4 regions of the Streptomyces sp. NPDC057950 genome follow, and region 2 is predicted to be linked to each of the others. Evidence: riboswitches for the same ligand, from Rfam matches in the RefSeq annotation. Region 2 holds a riboswitch; each other region holds the start of a gene.

Region 1 (4,314 bases), on a different contig from region 2:
GGCCCGCCGGGCGAGCGCGTCCGCGAGGCCCCGCTCGCGCAGCCACGCCAGCGCCCTCACGGTGCCCCGGGTCCCCGGCACGACGACCAGGTCCGCGTCGGCCAGTTCCGCGGCCCGGTCCACGAACCGCACGACGACGCCGGGTTCGGCGGCCAGCGCGTCCACGTCCGTGAAGTTGGACATCAGCGGGACCGCGCAGACCGCGACGCGCAGGACGTCCTCGTCGACGGGCCCGGCGACCGCCGACTCCCGCACGGCACCGCGCAGCGACACGCGCAGGCCGTCCTCCTCGTCGATCCCGAGGCCGTGCCGGAAGGGCAGGACCCCGTACGTACGGCGTCCGGTGAGGTCCTTCAGCATGTCGAGTCCGGGCTCCAGCAGGGACACGTCGCCGCGGAACTTGTTGACCAGGAACCCGGCGACGAACTGCTGGTCCTCGCGGGACAGGAGCGCGACCGTCCCGAAGAACGAGGCGAACACGCCGCCGCGGTCGATGTCGCCGACGACGAGCACGGGCAGCCGCGCGTTGCGCGCGATCCCCATGTTCACGATGTCGGTCCGCCGCAGATTGATCTCGGCAGGACTGCCGGCCCCCTCACAGATCACCGCGTCATACGTGCCCCGCAACTCGGCGAGGCAGTCCAGCACGGTGCCCAGGAGCTGTCGCTGCCTACCGCCGTGGTAGCCGCGGGCCGTCATCTCGCCCACCGGCCTGCCCATGAGCACGACCTGACTGCTCCGGTCGCTGCCCGGCTTGAGCAGCACGGGGTTCATGAGCGCGGTCGGTTCCACCCGGGCGGCCTGCGCCTGCATGGCCTGGGCGCGCCCGATCTCGGCGCCCTCGCGGGTCACGAAGGAGTTCAGGGACATGTTCTGCGCCTTGAAGGGCGCGACCTTGACGCCCTGCCGCACCAGCCACCGGCAGATCCCGGCGGTCACGACGCTCTTGCCGGCGTCGGAGGTGGTTCCGGCGACGAGGAGACCGCCGCTCATGTCGTACGCCCCTTCGTGAGTGGTCCGTTGGCGAGCAGCCGCCCGGCCAGCAGCCGTCCCGCGGCACTCACGCCGAGGGCGAGCCAGCCGACGCGCCGCGACAGCCGCACGGCCCGTTCGATGTCGCCGACGCGCACGGCGCGCCCGCCGTCGTTGAGGACGGGCCGGTGCTCGATCCGGCCGGCGTACGAGAGGGTCCCGCCGAGCCGTACCCCGAGTGATCCGGCGAACGAGGCTTCCACGGGACCGGCGTTGGGGCTCGGATGCCGGCGGGCGTCGGTGCGCCAGGCGCGCACGGCCCCGCGCGGGTCGTCGCCGGCGACGGCGGCGAGCGCCGCGGTCAGCCGTGCTCCCGGCCAGCCCGCGACGTCGTCGAGGCGCGCGGAGGCCCAGCCGTAGCGCAGGTACCTGGCGGATCTGTGTCCGACCATCGCATCGAGCGTGTTCACGGCGCGGAACGCGACCAGTCCGGGCACACCGCCGACGGCTCCCCACACCAGGGCGCCCACCACGGCGTCGGAGGTGTTCTCGGCGACGGACTCCACGACGGCGCGCGCGATGCCGTCGCGGTCCAGTGCCAGGGGGTCGCGCCCGCACAGGTGCGGCAGCCGCGCTCGGGCGGCCTCGACGTCATCGGCGCCGAGCGCGGCACCGATCGCCCGCGCCTCGCGCCCGAGGGAGGTGCCCCCGACGACGGCCCACGTGGCGGCGGCGGTCAGGGCGACGGAGGCGGTACGGGAACGGCGTACGCCACGGCTCGCCAGCGCGGCGAGCACACCGGCGCCGCCGACGCAGACGGTGGTGTGCAGCGCTCCCCAGCCGCGGTGGTCGCGCCACAGCATCCGCTCCACGGCGCCCGCGGTCCGCCCGAACGCGGCGACCGGATGGCCCCGGCGGGGATCGCCGAGCAGCAGGTCGCCGAGGAGGCCGGTGGCGGCGCCGTACGCGAAGACGCGATCGGCACGCACGGGGTCAGCCCGCCGTGGGGTGAAGTGGAACCCTCGTACTCATCAAGACCCGCAACGGGCAGCCGCGCATGGCGATATGTCCTCACTCAGGGTGTCCGCGCCCTGGTTCGACGAGACCGGCGGTGAGAGTTCCTGGCTCCCGGGGAGTTCCTTCCCCGGTCACAGTGGCGGGACCGCGCCGGATTCACACCGGCTTCCTCTTCTGTCGCCGTACTTGGCTCCGGCAGTCCACCACGGGTTGCAGGACCCGTCAACTTGCCGTTGACCTGCGGGGGGAGAGTGTGCGAAGGCCCACATGGCGAGGGGCGGGGGAGGACGTGTGCGGGGGGTGCGGCACGGCATGCGCGTGGGGTGCGGGACGGCGATCCGTCCCGCACCCCACGTGAAGTGCTGCCCGTTTCAGGCTGTTTGCCGGGGCGCGGTCACTTGCCGACGATGAGATAGATCCCGTAGGCGACCGCCGCCGCGCACGCGGCGAAGCAGACGTACGCGCCGGTGACCGCGAGAGCGGCCGAACCGCCCTGGGCGGACGCGGACTCGCGCTTGGTGAGGCCGACGATGCCGAGGGTGAAGAGGCCGACGAGGGCCACGGTGACCACGAGGCTGACTCCGAAGACGGAGCCGAGGGCTGCCCAGTCGATGTTCATGCTGTTCTGTCCTTACACCGTGGCCGGGCGGGTGGGCTCCGCGTCCGGGGACGGGATGGTGGTCTTCAGATCGCCGGACAGGTCTCCGGTGACGGGGCCCGCGGGCGGCGGGGTGACCGCGGCCATCGCGGTGGTGACGACGCCGGCCGGCTCGGCGGCGTCGTTGACGTTGTCGATGGTGACCGGCTGGCGGCGGGACAGCGTCCAGATGGCGCCGGCGCCGGCGACCAGCAGCGCGCCGGTGAGGACGATGCCCCAGGTGCCCTGCTTGGTCAGGAACTCGGCGGCGGCACCGGCCAGTCCGGCGGCCGGCAGGGTCAGGCCCCAGGCGACGAACATCCGGGTCGCGGTCGACCAGCGGACGACACCGCCCTTGCGGCCGAGGCCCGAGCCCATCACGGCACCGGAGCAGACCTGGGTGGTGGAGAGGGAGAAGCCGATGTGCGAGGAGGCCAGGATGGCCGTCGCGGCGCTGGTCTGGGCGGCGAAGCCCTGCTGCGGGGCCAGGTCGGTCAGGCCCTTGCCCATCGTGCGGATGATGCGCCAGCCGCCCAGGTAGGTGCCGAGCGCGATGGCGGTACCGGCCGAGACGATGACCCAGGTGGGAGGGTTCGAGCCGGGGGCGATCACACCACCGGTGACCAGGGCGAGGGTGATGATGCCCATCGTCTTCTGGGCGTCGTTCGTGCCGTGCGCCAGCGAGACCAGACCGGCCGAGGCGATCTGGCCCGCGCGGTAGCCCTTGGCGGTCGCCTTCTGGCCGGCGCGGTCGCTGATCCGGTACGTCAGCCGGGTGGCCAGCATCGCGGCGAGTCCGGCCACGATGGGCGCGGCGACCGCGGGGAGCAGCACCTTGGTGACGACGGTCGAGCCGTTCACCGACGACCAGCCGGCCGACATGACCGCGGCGCCGATCAGACCGCCGAACAGTGCGTGGGAGGAACTGGAGGGCAGACCCAGGAGCCAGGTCAGCAGATTCCAGAGGATGGCGCCGACGAGCGCCGCGAAGATCACTTCGGTACGTATGCCCTCTTCGTTGATGAGTCCGCCGGAGATCGTCTTGGCGACCTCCACCGAGAGGAACGCACCGACGAGATTCAGCACGGCGGACATGGCCACCGCCGTCTTGGGCTTCAGAGCGCCGGTCGAGATGGTCGTCGCCATCGCGTTGGCAGTGTCGTGGAAACCGTTCGTGAAATCGAACACGAGAGCGGTGACGATCACGATTCCGAGGAGGAGCGTGATGTGTTCCATTTACCCAGGCTTCTGTTTGACGTCAGTGGCACGTGGACCGTAGGCAACCTGAGTGAACGGAAGATGAACTGAGGCAGGCTTAGGGGTGTATCGAACCATGGATCGCCCCTCCGTTTGTGCCGGTGTGGATACCGGAGGGGGGACCCAGGGTTCGAACGAAGGCGGAATATCGGGCTCCGCTAACCCTTCGCGAGCCTCTTCAGCCGGGCGCTGGATCCGTTGAAGAGATCCTGGTCACCCGGCAGGGTCCCCTTGTTGTCGTACTGCCAGAACGTCCAGGTCGACCAGCCGCCCGGCAGTGCGCCGATGTCCGCGGTGTCGTAGCGGGCCAGCCAGAGGGGGTGGTCCGCGGCGAAGGCGTGGCTGTCCCCGGTGCAGGTGTTCCACCAGTGGGCGGTCGTGTAGATCACCGGGCGGCGGCCCGTCTCCCGTTCGAGCTCGTCGCTGAAGTC
Region 2 (4,314 bases):
CGCAGGGGCAGTGTCTCGCGCAGCGCGGGCTCGTCGACCTGGATGACCGATGTACCCGCGCTCTCCAGGTCGTCGACCTCGTCGCGGAGGGCGAGCGCCACCTGGCGGGCGGTGTCGCCGAGGGGCTGGTCGTCGCGGACGAAGGACCAGGCGAGCATGGTGACCGGTCCCGTGAGCATGCCCTTGACCGGCTTGGTGGTGAGCGACCGGGCGTACGTGGTCCAGCGCACCGTCATCGGTTCGGGCCGTGAGATGTCGCCGGCCAGGATCGGCGGGCGGACGTAGCGGGTGCCGTACGACTGGACCCACCCGTGCTGCGTGGCGAGGTAACCCGTGAGCTGTTCGGCGAAGTACTGCACCATGTCGTTGCGTTCGGCCTCGCCGTGAACCAGGACGTCGATGCCGGTCCTCTCCTGGAAGGAGATCACCTCGCCGATCTCGGCCCTGACGCGCTCCTCGTACCCGGCGACGTCGATCCGACCGGTGCGCAGATCGGCCCGTGCGGCGCGCAGTTCGGCGGTCTGCGGGAAGGAACCGATGGTGGTGGTCGGCAGGAGGGGGAGGCCCAGATGCGCACGCTGGGCGGCGGCCCGCTCGGTGTACGGCTGGGAGCGGCGGGCGTCGGTGGCCGTGACGGCGGCGGCGCGGGCGCGGACCGCCGGGTCGTGGGTGATCGCGGAGGCCGCCCGGAGGGTGAGGTCGGCCCGGTTGGCGGCCAGTTCGGCGGCGATGGTGTCGGTGCCCCGGGCGAGGCCCTTGGCGAGGGTGGCGATCTCGGTCGCTTTCTGGCGGGCGAAGGCGAGCCAGCGCAGGATCTGCGGGTCGATGTCCCGTTCGGCGGAAGCGTCGAGCGGTACGTGCAGGAGCGAGCACGAGGCGGAGACGTCCACCCGGTCGGCGAGCCCGAGCAGGGTGGCGAGTGTGCCGAGGGACCTCTCCAGGTCGTTGACCCAGATGTTGCGGCCGTCGACCACGCCGGCCACCAGACGCTTTCCGGGCAGGCCGCCGACGGCGGCCAGGGCGTCGAGGTTGGCGGCGGCCGCGCCGGTGAAGTCCATCGCGAGGCCGTCCACCGGGGCCTTGGCCAGTACGGGCAGGGCGTCGCCGAGCCGGTCGAAGTACGAGGCGAGCAGCAGCTTCGGCCGGTCGGTCAGCGCGCCGAGGTCGCGGTAGGCACGCTCGGCGGCGCCGAGTTCGGCGGGGGTGCGGTCCTGGACCAGAGCGGGCTCGTCGAGCTGCACCCAGTCGGCCCCCGCCGCGCGCAGGTCGGCGAGCACCTCGGCGTAGACGGGCAGCAGCCGGTCCAGCAGGGTCAGCGGTTCGAAGTCCGCGGCGACACCGGGCGCCGGCTTGGCCAGCAGGAGGTAGGTGACCGGACCGACGAGGACGGGCCGGGCCGTGTGACCGAGGGCGATCGCCTCCCTGAGGTGCCCTACCTGGTGGGCGGAGTCGGTCCTGAACACCGTGTCCGGACCCAACTCAGGGACCAGATAGTGGTAGTTGGTGTCGAACCATTTGGTCATCTCCAGCGGCGCCACGTCCTGGGTGCCGCGCGCCATCGCGAAGTACCCGTCGAGCGGGTCGGCTTCGACGGCCTTGCGGTGCCGCTCGGGGACGGCGCCGACCATGACACTGGTGTCGAGGACGTGGTCGTAGTACGAGAAGTCGCCGGTGGGCACCTCGTGGACGCCGGATTCCGTCAGGTGCCGCCAGTTCGACCGGCGCAGACCGGCGGCGGTCTCCCGGAGGGCGCCGGCGGTGGTCCGGCCCTTCCAGTAGCCCTCGATCGCCTTCTTCAGTTCACGGTCCGGACCTTGGCGGGGGTAGCCGTACACGGTGGCTCGTGCTGCCGCGGCTGCGGGCTTGGCTGTCACGGAAATCTCCTTCGCGAGATGTCTCGTCGGGATCCCGGCGACGGGACGCGGACGCGAAGGGGTGACGAACCGGGCGGATCCCGCCCGCGCCACGAGGCGCGGTCGTCCGCCGGTATGTACGCCGACCCGCCCACGAGGTCACCGGGATGTCCGCGCGCGAACGGTCGCGTGCGGGCAACGGGCAGGTCTTCGGACTCGCGGGCGCGGCTTCCCCGAAGGGCATCCACCTACTGGCCGTCGCTTCCCGGACCCGGTCGGGCCCAGTGCGTATGACGGCGGTCGTTCCCACTCACCGCTGCGGGGCAGTCCCGGATTCCCACCGGGTTCCCTCTTACGACGCATCCCGCCTGGCGGACGGGGCGAACCAGCTGCACAGGCCACCCTAGGGGGCGAGGCGGTCCCGTGGCGGGAGCGGCTCACATCGCTGACGGTGACATGGGACACCGGCCGCGGTCGCCCAGGGCTCGGCGGCGCGTGTTCCTGGGGCGGCGCGGGCGCGCACCGTGTCCGTCTCACCAACACGGTGCCGCGTCCCGTCGTGGACGGGCGGACTGCCCTGACGCGTCAGCGTTGCGTGCCGCCGAACACGCCCAGGATGCGTTCCGCCGCCAGCGTGGCCGTCAACTCCCCGTCCCGCACCTGCTGTTCGAGGGCGGGCGTGAGGGCTCGTACCGCCGGATCCGCGTGCAGCCGGCCGAGGAGCTCGTCGCGCACCATCGTCCAGGTCCAGTCGACCTGCTGGTCGCGGCGCTTGGCGGCGAGGCGGCCGGTCGAGTCCAGCAGGACGCGGTGCTGTTCGAGGCGCTCCCAGACGGCTTCCAGGCCGGTCGACTCGCGCGCGCTGCAACTCAGCACGGGGGGCGTCCACGCCGCGTCCACCGGGTGCATCAGACGAAGGGCGCCCGCCAACTCCCGTGCCGCGGAACGCGCGTCCCGCTCGTGCGGGCCGTCCGCCTTGTTGACGGTGATCACGTCCGCGAGCTCCAGGACCCCCTTCTTGATGCCCTGCAACTGGTCGCCGGTGCGGGCCAGCGTGAGCAGCAGGAAGGAGTCGACCATGTTCGCCACGGCGGTCTCGGACTGGCCGACGCCCACCGTCTCCACCAGGATCACGTCGTAGCCCGCCGCCTCCATCACCACCATCGACTCCCGTGTCGCCTTCGCCACGCCGCCGAGGGTGCCCGCGGTGGGGGAGGGGCGGACGAAAGCGGCGGGGTCCACCGCCAGGCGCTCCATACGGGTTTTGTCACCCAGGATCGAACCGCCCGTACGGGTCGACGAGGGGTCGACGGCGAGCACCGCGACCCGGTGCCCGAGCGAGGTGAGCATCGTGCCGAGCGCGTCGATGAAGGTCGACTTGCCCACACCCGGCACCCCGGTGATGCCGATGCGCCGGGCGTTGCCGCCGTGGGGCAGCAACTGGGTCAGCAGGTCCTGCCCGAGGGACCGGTGATCGGCCCGGGTCGACTCGACGAGAGTGATGGCCCGCGCGATGTACGCACGCTTCCCGTCGAGTACGCCCTTCACATAGGAGTCGAGGTCGATCGCCATGGGCCTCAGCCGTGTCCGAGACCGGTGGCCAGCCGTTCCACCAGGTCGTACGCCGCGTCCGGGATCACCGTTCCCGGCGGGAAGACGGCCGCCGCGCCCATCTCCAGCAGGGTCGGCACGTCCTGCGGAGGGATCACCCCACCCACCACGATCATGATGTCCTCGCGTCCCTCCTCGGCCAGTTGCTCGCGCAGCGCCGGGACCAGGGTGAGGTGCCCGGCGGCCAGCGAGGACACCCCGACGATGTGCACGTCCGCCTCGACGGCCTGCCGTGCCACCTCGGCCGGGGTCTGGAACAGCGGGCCGACGTCCACGTCGAAGCCGAGGTCGGCGAAGGCGGTGGCGATGACCTTCTGCCCGCGGTCATGGCCGTCCTGGCCCATCTTGGCCACCAGGATGCGCGGCCGGCGGCCCTCGGACTCCTCGAAGGCGTCCACCCGGGTGCGGGTGCGCTCGACGGACGGCGACTCGCCTGCTTCGTTGCGGTACACACCCGAGATCGTACGGATCTGGCTCGCGTGCCGCCCGTACACCTTCTCCAGGGCGTCGGAGATCTCACCGACGGTGGCCTTGGCGCGGGCCGCGTTCACCGCCAGCTCCAGCAGGTTGCCGGTGCCCGCCGCGGCCGCCGTCAGCGCGCGCAGCGACTCCTGGCACGCGGACTCGTCGCGCTCCGCGCGCAGTCGCCGCAGCTTCTCGATCTGCTGGGTCCGTACGGACGAGTTGTCGACCTTGAGGACATCGATCTGCTCGTCGGTGTCGACCCGGTACTTGTTGACGCCGATGACCGGCTGACGGCCCGAGTCGATCCGGGCCTGGGTGCGGGCCGCGGCCTCCTCCACACGAAGCTTCGGGATGCCCGCGTCGATGGCCTGCGCCATGCCGCCCG
Region 3 (4,314 bases), on a different contig from region 2:
GCGTCCCGGCGCGCCTCGGAGCCGTACACCTTGACCGCGGAGGCGTCCTGCGGGGTGAGGGTGCCCTGCTGGACGGCGTTCACCATCTGCCAGTTCAGGAGCTTCATGGCGTCGAGCCGGGTGTGGGTCTGCGCGAGCCGGCGGCGCACCCAGGGAAGGTCGACGACCCGGCGGCCGTCGGCGAGCTTGGTCTCCATGGCCCAGCGCTGGACGTCGTGCAGGGCACGGATCGCCATCGTGCCGTGGGCTGCGAGGGTGACGCGCTCGTGGTTGAGCTGGTTCGTGATCAGCCGCCAGCCCTTGTTCTCCTCACCGACCCGGCGGGAGACGGGGACGCGGATGTTCTCGTAGTAGCTGGCGGTGGTGTCGTGCGAGGCGAGGGTGTTGATGAGGGTGCAGGAGTAACCCGGGTCGGAGGTCGGTACGAGGAGCATGGTGATGCCCTTGTGGGGCGGGGCGTCCGGGTCGGTGCGGACGGCGAGCCACACCCAGTCGGCGGTGTCGCCGTTCGTCGTCCAGATCTTCTGCCCGTTGACCGTGTAGTGCCCGGTGGTCTCGTCGCCCTCGCGTACGGCCCGGGTCTTCAGCGCGGCCAGGTCGGTGCCCGCGTCGGGCTCGCTGTAGCCGATCGCGAAGTCGATCTCGCCGGAGAGGATCCTGGGCAGGAAGTAGCCCTTCTGCTCCTCGGTGCCGAACTGCATGATCGTCGGTCCGACGGTGTTCAGCGCCATCAGGGGCAGCGGTACGCCCGCCTGGGCGGCCTCGTCGAAGAAGATGAACTGCTCCATGGGCGTGAGCCCGCTGCCGCCGTACTCCTCGGGCCAGCCCGCACCGAGCCGGCCGTCCGTGCCGAGGCGGCGGATCGTCTCACGGTAGAACCGCTTCTGCGCCGCGGGATCGCCGTACCGGGCATAGGCGTTGTCGGGCACCAGCTCGGCGAAGTACTCACGCAGTTCGGTCCGCAACCGCTGCTGCTCCGGCGTGTATTCGAGATGCACGGCGCCTCCTGGCTCCCCAAGGCGGGACCTGACGGCGCACACCGTAGAACGTGTTCCAGAAATAGGGAATGGCGGTGACATGCGTAAGGGGGCGCCCCGGCGGGCGCCCCCTTCTGTCCTGGCCGTCAGTGGCAGGGGAATCCGAGGAGGTGGCGGGCGTCGTGCACCCACTCGTGGACGTTCTCGCCGGACACGAGGGAGGTGGCGCCCTGTTCGGCGCCGACGAAGTAGAGCAGGACCAGCATCAGCACGCCGAAGAAGACCGCCCAGGGGACGATCGCGCCGATCGGCAGCTTGGCGGGAACGGCGGTGGGGGTGGCGGTCGGCTGGGCGACGGACTGCGCCATGGGGCAGTACCTCCTGGGGAACTCGCGTCCCGTCTCGGTGGTGCACAGGACGACGGCCGCGGGTCTGACTCGCTCGACCTCCGCCGCCCCTGGGAGGGGTGACGTGCGCTGGGCTTACAGTGGCGCGACCGTGCCGGACTCCCACCGGACTTCCGCCGAACCGTCGTCAATATCATCCAGACCGTACCGCGAAGCCGGGGCCCGGCCAAGGGCGCGTGACAGCAACGCCGTTGCGCCCCGGAACCGGGGAGACGTCGGCGGATTCCCTGTTCCGGCAGGGTGTTTCGGGCACGGGCGAACACGACAGCGCACGAGAGTGAACGTATGACGAGCCGAGTGATCTTGATCTCAGCCGCGATCGGCGCGGCCCTGCGGGAGGCCCGCTTCGACGAAGGGGGCCGGGTGGACGCCGCGGGGCTGCGGCTCGCGCGGGCCGCCGCGGGCGCGGTCCCGGGCGCGGAGCGGCTGTGGGTCTCCCCCACCGTGCGATGCCGCGAGACCGCCGACGCGCTGGGCCTCGACGGGGTCCTGGACGTCCCGGAGCTGGCCGGCCTGGACGTCGGCCGATGGCGTGGCGCGACCTTGGAGGAGGTCGGCTCCAAGGAACCGGAGGCGGTGGCCCAGTGGTTGGCCGATCCCGGCGCGGCACCGCACGGCGGTGAGTCGGTGCGGGCGTTCTGCGACCGGGTGGCGGGCTGCCTCGACACGGCCGCGCGCTTGACGGGCCGGACCGTCGCCGTGGTGGAGCCGGAGGTGGTACGCGCGCTGGTGGTACGGGTGTTGGGCGCACCGGAGTCGGCGTTCTGGCGGGTCGACGTACCGCCTCTGACCGCCACCGAGTTCAGCGGCCGCTCCGGGCGCTGGAACGTACGGGCCGGACGGCCGCTCGCCCCGTCGGCGGAAGCGGGCGGCTCAGGCGGGTAGCAGCGTCGCGAGGAAGTCCGTGCACGCCTGGGCACACGCGCGGCAGGCCCGCGCACTCACTTGTGCGCCGGGACACCGGTCGAAGACGTCCGCGCACTCACGGCAGACGGACCGGCACCACTCGACCTGGACACGGATGCCCGCCTCGCCCCGGTGGTGCTGCCCGTTCAGGACGAGGCAGGTCGCGTCGCACACCTCGGCGCACATGAGGCCCATACGGCGCGCGAGTTGCCGCACCTCGGGTCCGTCGGGATCGATACGGCTCGCCCGCAGCGCGCAGGCGAGGGCGCACTCGGCGCATGCCTGCGCGCAGTCGAAGCGGTCCTCCAGGAAGCGGATCGGTGCCTGCTCGGACGCCGGTGCGGACGTCTGCTTCGTCTTCGGTTTCGGCTTCGTCGTCGGCTTCGTCTTCGTCGTCGTGGTCACCCGGCGCGGGTAGCCCTCGGGGGCCACGCCAAACACCACGTGGACGACCGGCCCCCGGGGGCGCGGCTCACCGTTCCCCGGCCTCCGCCGCCTCCCGCGAGATCCGCTCGAACTGCGCGCCCATGGCCTCGGAGAGCGCATGGGCCGCCGAGAGCGGGCGGACCATGACCATCAGGTCGTCGATCCTGCCGTCCTCGTCGAAGTGCAGGAAGTCGCAGCCGTTGATCTCCTTGTCGCCCACCTTCGCCGTGAAGACCAGCGCGTGGTCACGGCCGTCGGCACCCGCGATCTCTTGTACGTAGCGGAAGTCGGTGAAGACGCGGGTGACGCCGCGCAGGATGGCCGCGGTGATCGCCTTGCCCGGGTAGGGCTTGAAGGCGACGGGGCTGGTGAACACGACGTCGTCGGCCAGCAGCTCCTCGACCGCGGCGAGGTCGCCGGCCTCCACGGCCTTGCGGAAGGGGTGCATCGGTGGTCCCCGCTCTCATAGTCAACTAATTGAATAGGTGCGTAAGAGATTAGTCGTGGGGGTGTGTGCCGTCTAGCCTTGGCCCATGGCATTGCGCAACGCGGTTCTCGCCGCGCTCCTGGAGGGTGAGGCGTCGGGATACGACCTGGCCAAGGAGTTCGACGCCTCGGTGGCCAACTTCTGGATGGCGACCCCGCAGCAGCTCTACCGGGAGCTCGAGCGGATGACGTCCGAGGGACTCATCGAGGCCCGACTGGTGCGGCAGGACCGGCGTCCGAACAAGCGGGTCTTCTCCCTCACCGCGGCGGGCCGCGGCGCCCTGCGCGCGTTCACGGCGGCCCCTCCGAAACCCACCGCCATCCGCGACGAACTGCTGGTCAAGGTCCAGTCCGTCGACGCGGGCGACGACGCGGCCGTACGGGCGGCGATCGCCGAACGGCTGGAGTGGGCGCGCGCCAAGCTGGCCCGCTACGAGCGGCTGCGCGCGCGCCTGCTGGACGGACTCACCGAGGACGAGTTCCTGGCCCGCGCGGGGCGGGTGGGCCCCTATCTCACCCTGATGCGCGGACGCTCCTTCGAGGAGGAGAACATCCGGTGGGCGGAACGGGCCCTGGACATCCTGGAGCGGCGGGCCGCGGTGCGCCCCTCCTGACCCGGGCACGAGCTCGTTCGCCGGACCGGGGATCGCCTGGGATCCGCCCGGCAGGTCCGGGAGCGTGCGAAGCGAGGGCGGAGCAGCCTGGATCACGCCGTACGGGAGCGAACCACCGGGGAATCCCCGGCCCGGGTCACCGGCCGGTGACCGGCACGTCCCATGACCGGGGTCGGGTGAGCTCCTGCCACTCCTCCCGGAGCAGGGCCAGCACCGCGACGTCGTACCGGCGGCCCCGGTGCAGGCAGGCGGAGCGGCGCACCCCCTCCTGAACGAACCCCGCCCCGGCCAGGACACCGAGGGCCCCGGTGTTGGTGGTGTGGGTGACCGCCTGGACGCGGTGCATGGGCAGTTCACCGAAGGCGAGGTCGACCAGCGCGTCGACGGCGTTCGTGCCGTGGCCCCGGCCGCGGTGGGCGGGGTCCAGAACCAGCATGATCTCGGCCGTGCCGTCGACCATGTCCTGGTCCGTCAGGGCGATGTGGCCGATCGGCGTGC
Region 4 (4,314 bases), on a different contig from region 2:
CGCCTAGATTTCCTGCGCATTGCACAGGTGACCAGCGAGGGGACGGAGCCGCCCATGTCAGACGTGCCGGAAGCGAAACCACCGGTGGTGACACCGGTCCGGGTGGTGACACCGCTCCGCGTGGTGATCGCCCTCTGCCTGATCGCCCCCTTCGTGGCCATGCTGTGGGTCGGCTCGTACGCGAAGGTCGACCCGGCCTTCATCGGCATCCCCTTCTTCTACTGGTACCAGATGCTGTGGGTGCTTCTCTCGACCGTGCTCACCGTGACCGCGTACCAGCTGTGGCAGCGTGACCAGCGCGCCCGCGCCACCACGAAGGGCGGTGCCGACGCATGAACGACGGCGTGAACGGCGTGGCACTCGCCGTCTTCATCATCTTCTTCGTGGCCGTCACGGTCATGGGCTTCCTGGCCGCGCGCTGGCGCAAGGCCGACAACGAGCACAGCCTCGACGAATGGGGCCTGGGCGGGCGGTCGTTCGGCACCTGGGTCACCTGGTTCCTGCTCGGCGGCGACCTCTACACGGCGTACACCTTCGTCGCCGTACCGGCCGCGATCTACGCGGCGGGCGCGGCCGGCTTCTTCGCCGTGCCGTACACGATCCTGGTCTACCCGCTGGTCTTCACGTTCCTGCCCCGCCTGTGGTCCGTCTCGCACAAGCACGGCTATGTGACGACGTCGGACTTCGTGCGCGGCCGCTTCGGGTCCAAGGGCCTGTCCCTCGCCGTCGCCGTCACCGGCATCCTCGCGACCATGCCGTACATCGCGCTCCAACTGGTGGGCATCCAGGCCGTGCTGGACGTCATGGGCGTCGGCGGCGGCGAGAACACGAACTGGTTCGTCAAGGACCTCCCGCTCCTCATCGCCTTCGGCGTACTGGCCGCGTACACCTACTCGTCGGGCCTGCGCGCCCCCGCCCTGATCGCGTTCGTGAAGGACACGCTGATCTACATCGTGATCGCGGTGGCCATCATCTACATCCCGATCAAGCTGGGCGGCTTCGACGAGATCTTCCACTCGGCGAGCGAGAAGTACGCCGCGGCCGGCGCGGGCGGGATCGTACCGGCCCAGGCCGGGCAGTGGACCTACGCCACCCTGGCACTCGGCTCCGCGCTCGCCCTGTTCATGTACCCGCACTCGATCACCGCGACGCTGTCCAGCCGCAGCCGTGAGGTGATCCGGCGCAACACCACGATCCTGCCGCTCTACTCCCTGATGCTGGGCCTGCTCGCCCTGCTCGGCTTCATGGCGATCGCGGCCGGGGTGAAGGTCACCAACGGCCAGCTCGCCATCCCGCAGCTCTTCGAGGACATGTTCCCGGCCTGGTTCGCGGGTGTGGCCTTCGCCGCGATCGGCATCGGAGCCCTCGTCCCCGCGGCCATCATGTCCATCGCGGCCGCGAACCTCTTCACCCGCAACATCTACAAGGACTTCATCAAGCCGGACGCGACCCCGCAGCAAGAGACGAAGGTCTCCAAGCTGGTCTCGCTCCTGGTGAAGGTGGGCGCGCTGGTCTTCGTCCTGACGATGGACAAGACGGTCGCCATCAACTTCCAGCTCCTGGGCGGCATCTGGATCCTGCAGACCTTCCCGGCCCTGGTCGGCGGCCTGTTCACGCGCTGGTTCCACCGCTGGGCGCTGCTCGGCGGCTGGGCGGTCGGCATGCTCTACGGCACGCTCGCCGCCTACGGGGTCGCCTCGCCGACGCAAGCGCACTTCGGCGGCAGCTCGAAGGAGATCCCGGGGATCGGGGAGATCGGCTACATCGGTCTGACGGCGTTCGTCATGAACGTGGTGGTCTCCGTCGTCCTCACCTTCGCCCTGCGGGCGTTCAAGGCACCCGACGGCGTGGACGAGACGACACCGGAGGACTACACGGCGGACGCCGGCGACCCGGGAGTCCAGGCCGAGCTGCCCCCCGCCACCGCGGAGGCGGGCCACTAGGGCGCGTCGCGAAAGTCCCGCCCGCTCCCACCGGGCGGGAACCGCCGGGCGCGGCCCGGGACAGCGGTACCGCGGAGCGGGCCGCCGGAGAGAGATCCGGCGGCCCGTCGCCGTGCGTCCGGCGCGCACGCCCGGCACGGACACCGTCATCAGGCCGGCACGGCCGGAGGAGCACCCCGGTGCCGACCGCGCGCGGGCCACCGGGGGCTGTGCGCGTGGTGCTGTCCACCCGGCGCACCACGCGCGGCGCCCAGCGCCTCTACCCACGCCTCGGCTTCACCCGCGCCCCGGAGCACGCCTCGAACCCGGTTCCGCACCTCGACGACGTCTTCCTCCTCACCTACGAGTTGACCTTCAGGCACACTCCGTAGCGCCCTCCGAAGCCGACACGGCACAACATGTGGGGGTGCTTCCTCGGCCCGGCACTAGATGTATGCTCATGCTCGCTGTCGTCGCAGGGGAATCCGGTGCGAATCCGGAACTGTCCCGCAACGGTGTACTTGTGCGCATTCGCGTACGGGCTTCAGTCCGAGGACCTGCCGACAGCGTGCCCCGGCCAGCCGGCCCGGGCGCCGACGACGTCCGGGCCTCGTGGAATGGGCCGGTGGACGCACGCGTACCCGTCACCGAGTCGCGTGTCCCGCTGCCCTCCGCCAGGCCCCGTGCCGAGCGAGGGAGAGCCCCAAGTGACCATCGCGCCAGCCGACCCGGTTTCAGTTTCCGCCCAGCAGGCCCCGGTGGAAGCGGAGTCCGCGCAGCGGGCCCCGGTGGAGACGGACGGTCCTGGTACCACGCTGCTGCGTACCCTGACCGACTTCACCGCCGACCTCCCCGGCGCCGACCCCGGCCGGGTCGCCGCCGCCGCGTTGCGCGGCCGGTCCACGCACGCGGACGACGCGGAGCTGCGCGAGCTGGCCACCGAGGCGGCCGCCGGCCTCATCTCCGAGGACCCCGTGTACTCGCGGCTGGCCGCCAGGCTGCTGACCGTCGGCATCGCGGAGGAGGCCGCCTCGCAGGGCGTCACGACGTTCTCCGAGTCCATCACCACGGGCCGGCGCGAGGGTCTGATCGCCGACCGCACGGCGGACTTCGTCGACCTGCACGCGGCCCGCCTGGACGCCCTGATCGACACCGCGGGCGACGACCGTTTCGGCTACTTCGGCCTGCGCACCCTGCACAGCCGCTACCTGCTCCGGCACCCGATCACCCGAAAGGTCGTCGAGACCCCCCAGCACTTCATGCTCCGGGTGGCGTCCGGCCTCGCGGAGGACGACACGGCCCGGTCCGTCGACGAAGTGGCCGCGCTCTACGGCCTGATGAGCCGGCTGGACTACCTCCCGTCCTCCCCCACGCTCTTCAACTCCGGTACGCGGCACCCGCAGATGTCGTCCTGCTACCTCCTCGACTCCCCGCTGGACGAGCTGGACTCCATCTACGACCGCTACCACCAGGTCGCGCGCCTGTCGAAGCACGCGGGCGGTATCGGGCTGTCCTACTCCCGTATCCGCTCCCGCGGTTCACTGATCCGCGGCACGAACGGCCACTCCAACGGCATCGTCCCCTTCCTGAAGACCCTCGACGCCTCGGTCGCCGCGGTGAACCAGGGCGGCCGGCGCAAGGGCGCCGCCGCGGTCTACCTGGAGACCTGGCACTCCGACATCGAGGAGTTCCTGGAGCTGCGTGACAACACCGGCGAGGACGCCCGCCGTACGCACAACCTGAACCTCGCGCACTGGATCCCGGACGAGTTCATGCGCCGGGTCGACGCCGACGCGCAGTGGTCCCTCTTCTCCCCCTCCGACGTGCCCGGACTGGTCGACCTGTGGGGCGCCGAGTTCGACGCGGCCTACCGCGCGGCGGAGGCGAAGGGCCTGGCGAAGAAGACCATCCCGGCCCGCGACCTCTACGGCCGCATGATGCGCACCCTGGCGCAGACCGGCAACGGCTGGATGACCTTCAAGGACGCCGCCAACCGCACGGCCAACCAGACGGCGGAGCCGGGCCACACCGTGCACTCCTCGAACCTGTGCACCGAGATCCTGGAGGTCACGGACGACGGGGAGACGGCCGTCTGCAACCTCGGCTCGGTCAACCTCGGCGCGTTCGTCGACACGACGACCGGCGATCTCGACTGGGAGCGCCTGGACGAGACGGTCCGCACCGCCGTCACCTTCCTCGACCGCGTCGTCGACATCAACTTCTACCCGACCGAGCAGGCGGGCCGGTCGAACGCCAAGTGGCGCCCCGTCGGCCTCGGCGCGATGGGCCTCCAGGACGTCTTCTTCAAGCTGCGGCTGCCCTTCGACTCGCCCGCCGCCCGCGCGCTCTCCACCCGCATCGCCGAGCGCATCATGCTCGCCGCCTACGAGGC

Evidence for each region. A riboswitch is a leader RNA that binds a small molecule or an ion and turns the genes downstream of it on or off. The one in region 2 is predicted to bind cobalamin.
Region 1: it holds a riboswitch for cobalamin, as region 2 does, so the genes downstream of both, ACFVTC_RS06550 (cobalamin biosynthesis protein) here and metE (5-methyltetrahydropteroyltriglutamate--homocysteine S-methyltransferase) in region 2, are expected to answer to the same signal.
Region 3: it holds a riboswitch for cobalamin, as region 2 does, so the genes downstream of both, ACFVTC_RS03265 (CbtB-domain containing protein) here and metE (5-methyltetrahydropteroyltriglutamate--homocysteine S-methyltransferase) in region 2, are expected to answer to the same signal.
Region 4: it holds a riboswitch for cobalamin, as region 2 does, so the genes downstream of both, ACFVTC_RS13915 (ribonucleoside-diphosphate reductase subunit alpha) here and metE (5-methyltetrahydropteroyltriglutamate--homocysteine S-methyltransferase) in region 2, are expected to answer to the same signal.

What each region holds. Positions count from the first base shown of each region.
Region 1 is NZ_JBHVPP010000002.1:523,097-527,410, forward strand. It holds gene ACFVTC_RS06545 (cobyric acid synthase) at 1-993, opposite strand, end outside; gene ACFVTC_RS06550 (cobalamin biosynthesis protein) at 990-1,961, opposite strand; cobalamin riboswitch at 2,067-2,210, opposite strand; gene ACFVTC_RS06555 (hypothetical protein) at 2,384-2,608, opposite strand; gene ACFVTC_RS06560 (anion permease) at 2,621-3,862, opposite strand; gene ACFVTC_RS06565 (lysozyme) at 4,042-4,314, opposite strand, start outside.
Region 2 is NZ_JBHVPP010000016.1:45,024-49,337, forward strand. It holds gene metE (5-methyltetrahydropteroyltriglutamate--homocysteine S-methyltransferase) at 1-1,874, opposite strand, end outside; cobalamin riboswitch at 2,058-2,208, opposite strand; gene meaB (methylmalonyl Co-A mutase-associated GTPase MeaB) at 2,439-3,425, opposite strand; gene scpA (methylmalonyl-CoA mutase) at 3,431-4,314, opposite strand, start outside.
Region 3 is NZ_JBHVPP010000001.1:722,819-727,132, reverse strand. It holds gene ACFVTC_RS03270 (acyl-CoA dehydrogenase family protein) at 1-998, opposite strand, end outside; gene ACFVTC_RS03265 (CbtB-domain containing protein) at 1,124-1,345, opposite strand; cobalamin riboswitch at 1,382-1,525, opposite strand; gene ACFVTC_RS03260 (histidine phosphatase family protein) at 1,670-2,269, shown strand; gene ACFVTC_RS03255 (four-helix bundle copper-binding protein) at 2,258-2,608, opposite strand; gene ACFVTC_RS03250 (nuclear transport factor 2 family protein) at 2,763-3,164, opposite strand; gene ACFVTC_RS03245 (PadR family transcriptional regulator) at 3,250-3,816, shown strand; gene ACFVTC_RS03240 (GNAT family N-acetyltransferase) at 3,953-4,314, opposite strand, start outside.
Region 4 is NZ_JBHVPP010000007.1:6,248-10,561, forward strand. It holds gene ACFVTC_RS13900 (DUF3311 domain-containing protein) at 55-336, shown strand; gene mctP (monocarboxylate uptake permease MctP) at 333-1,943, shown strand; gene ACFVTC_RS13910 (hypothetical protein) at 2,123-2,314, shown strand; cobalamin riboswitch at 2,342-2,502, shown strand; gene ACFVTC_RS13915 (ribonucleoside-diphosphate reductase subunit alpha) at 2,630-4,314, shown strand, end outside.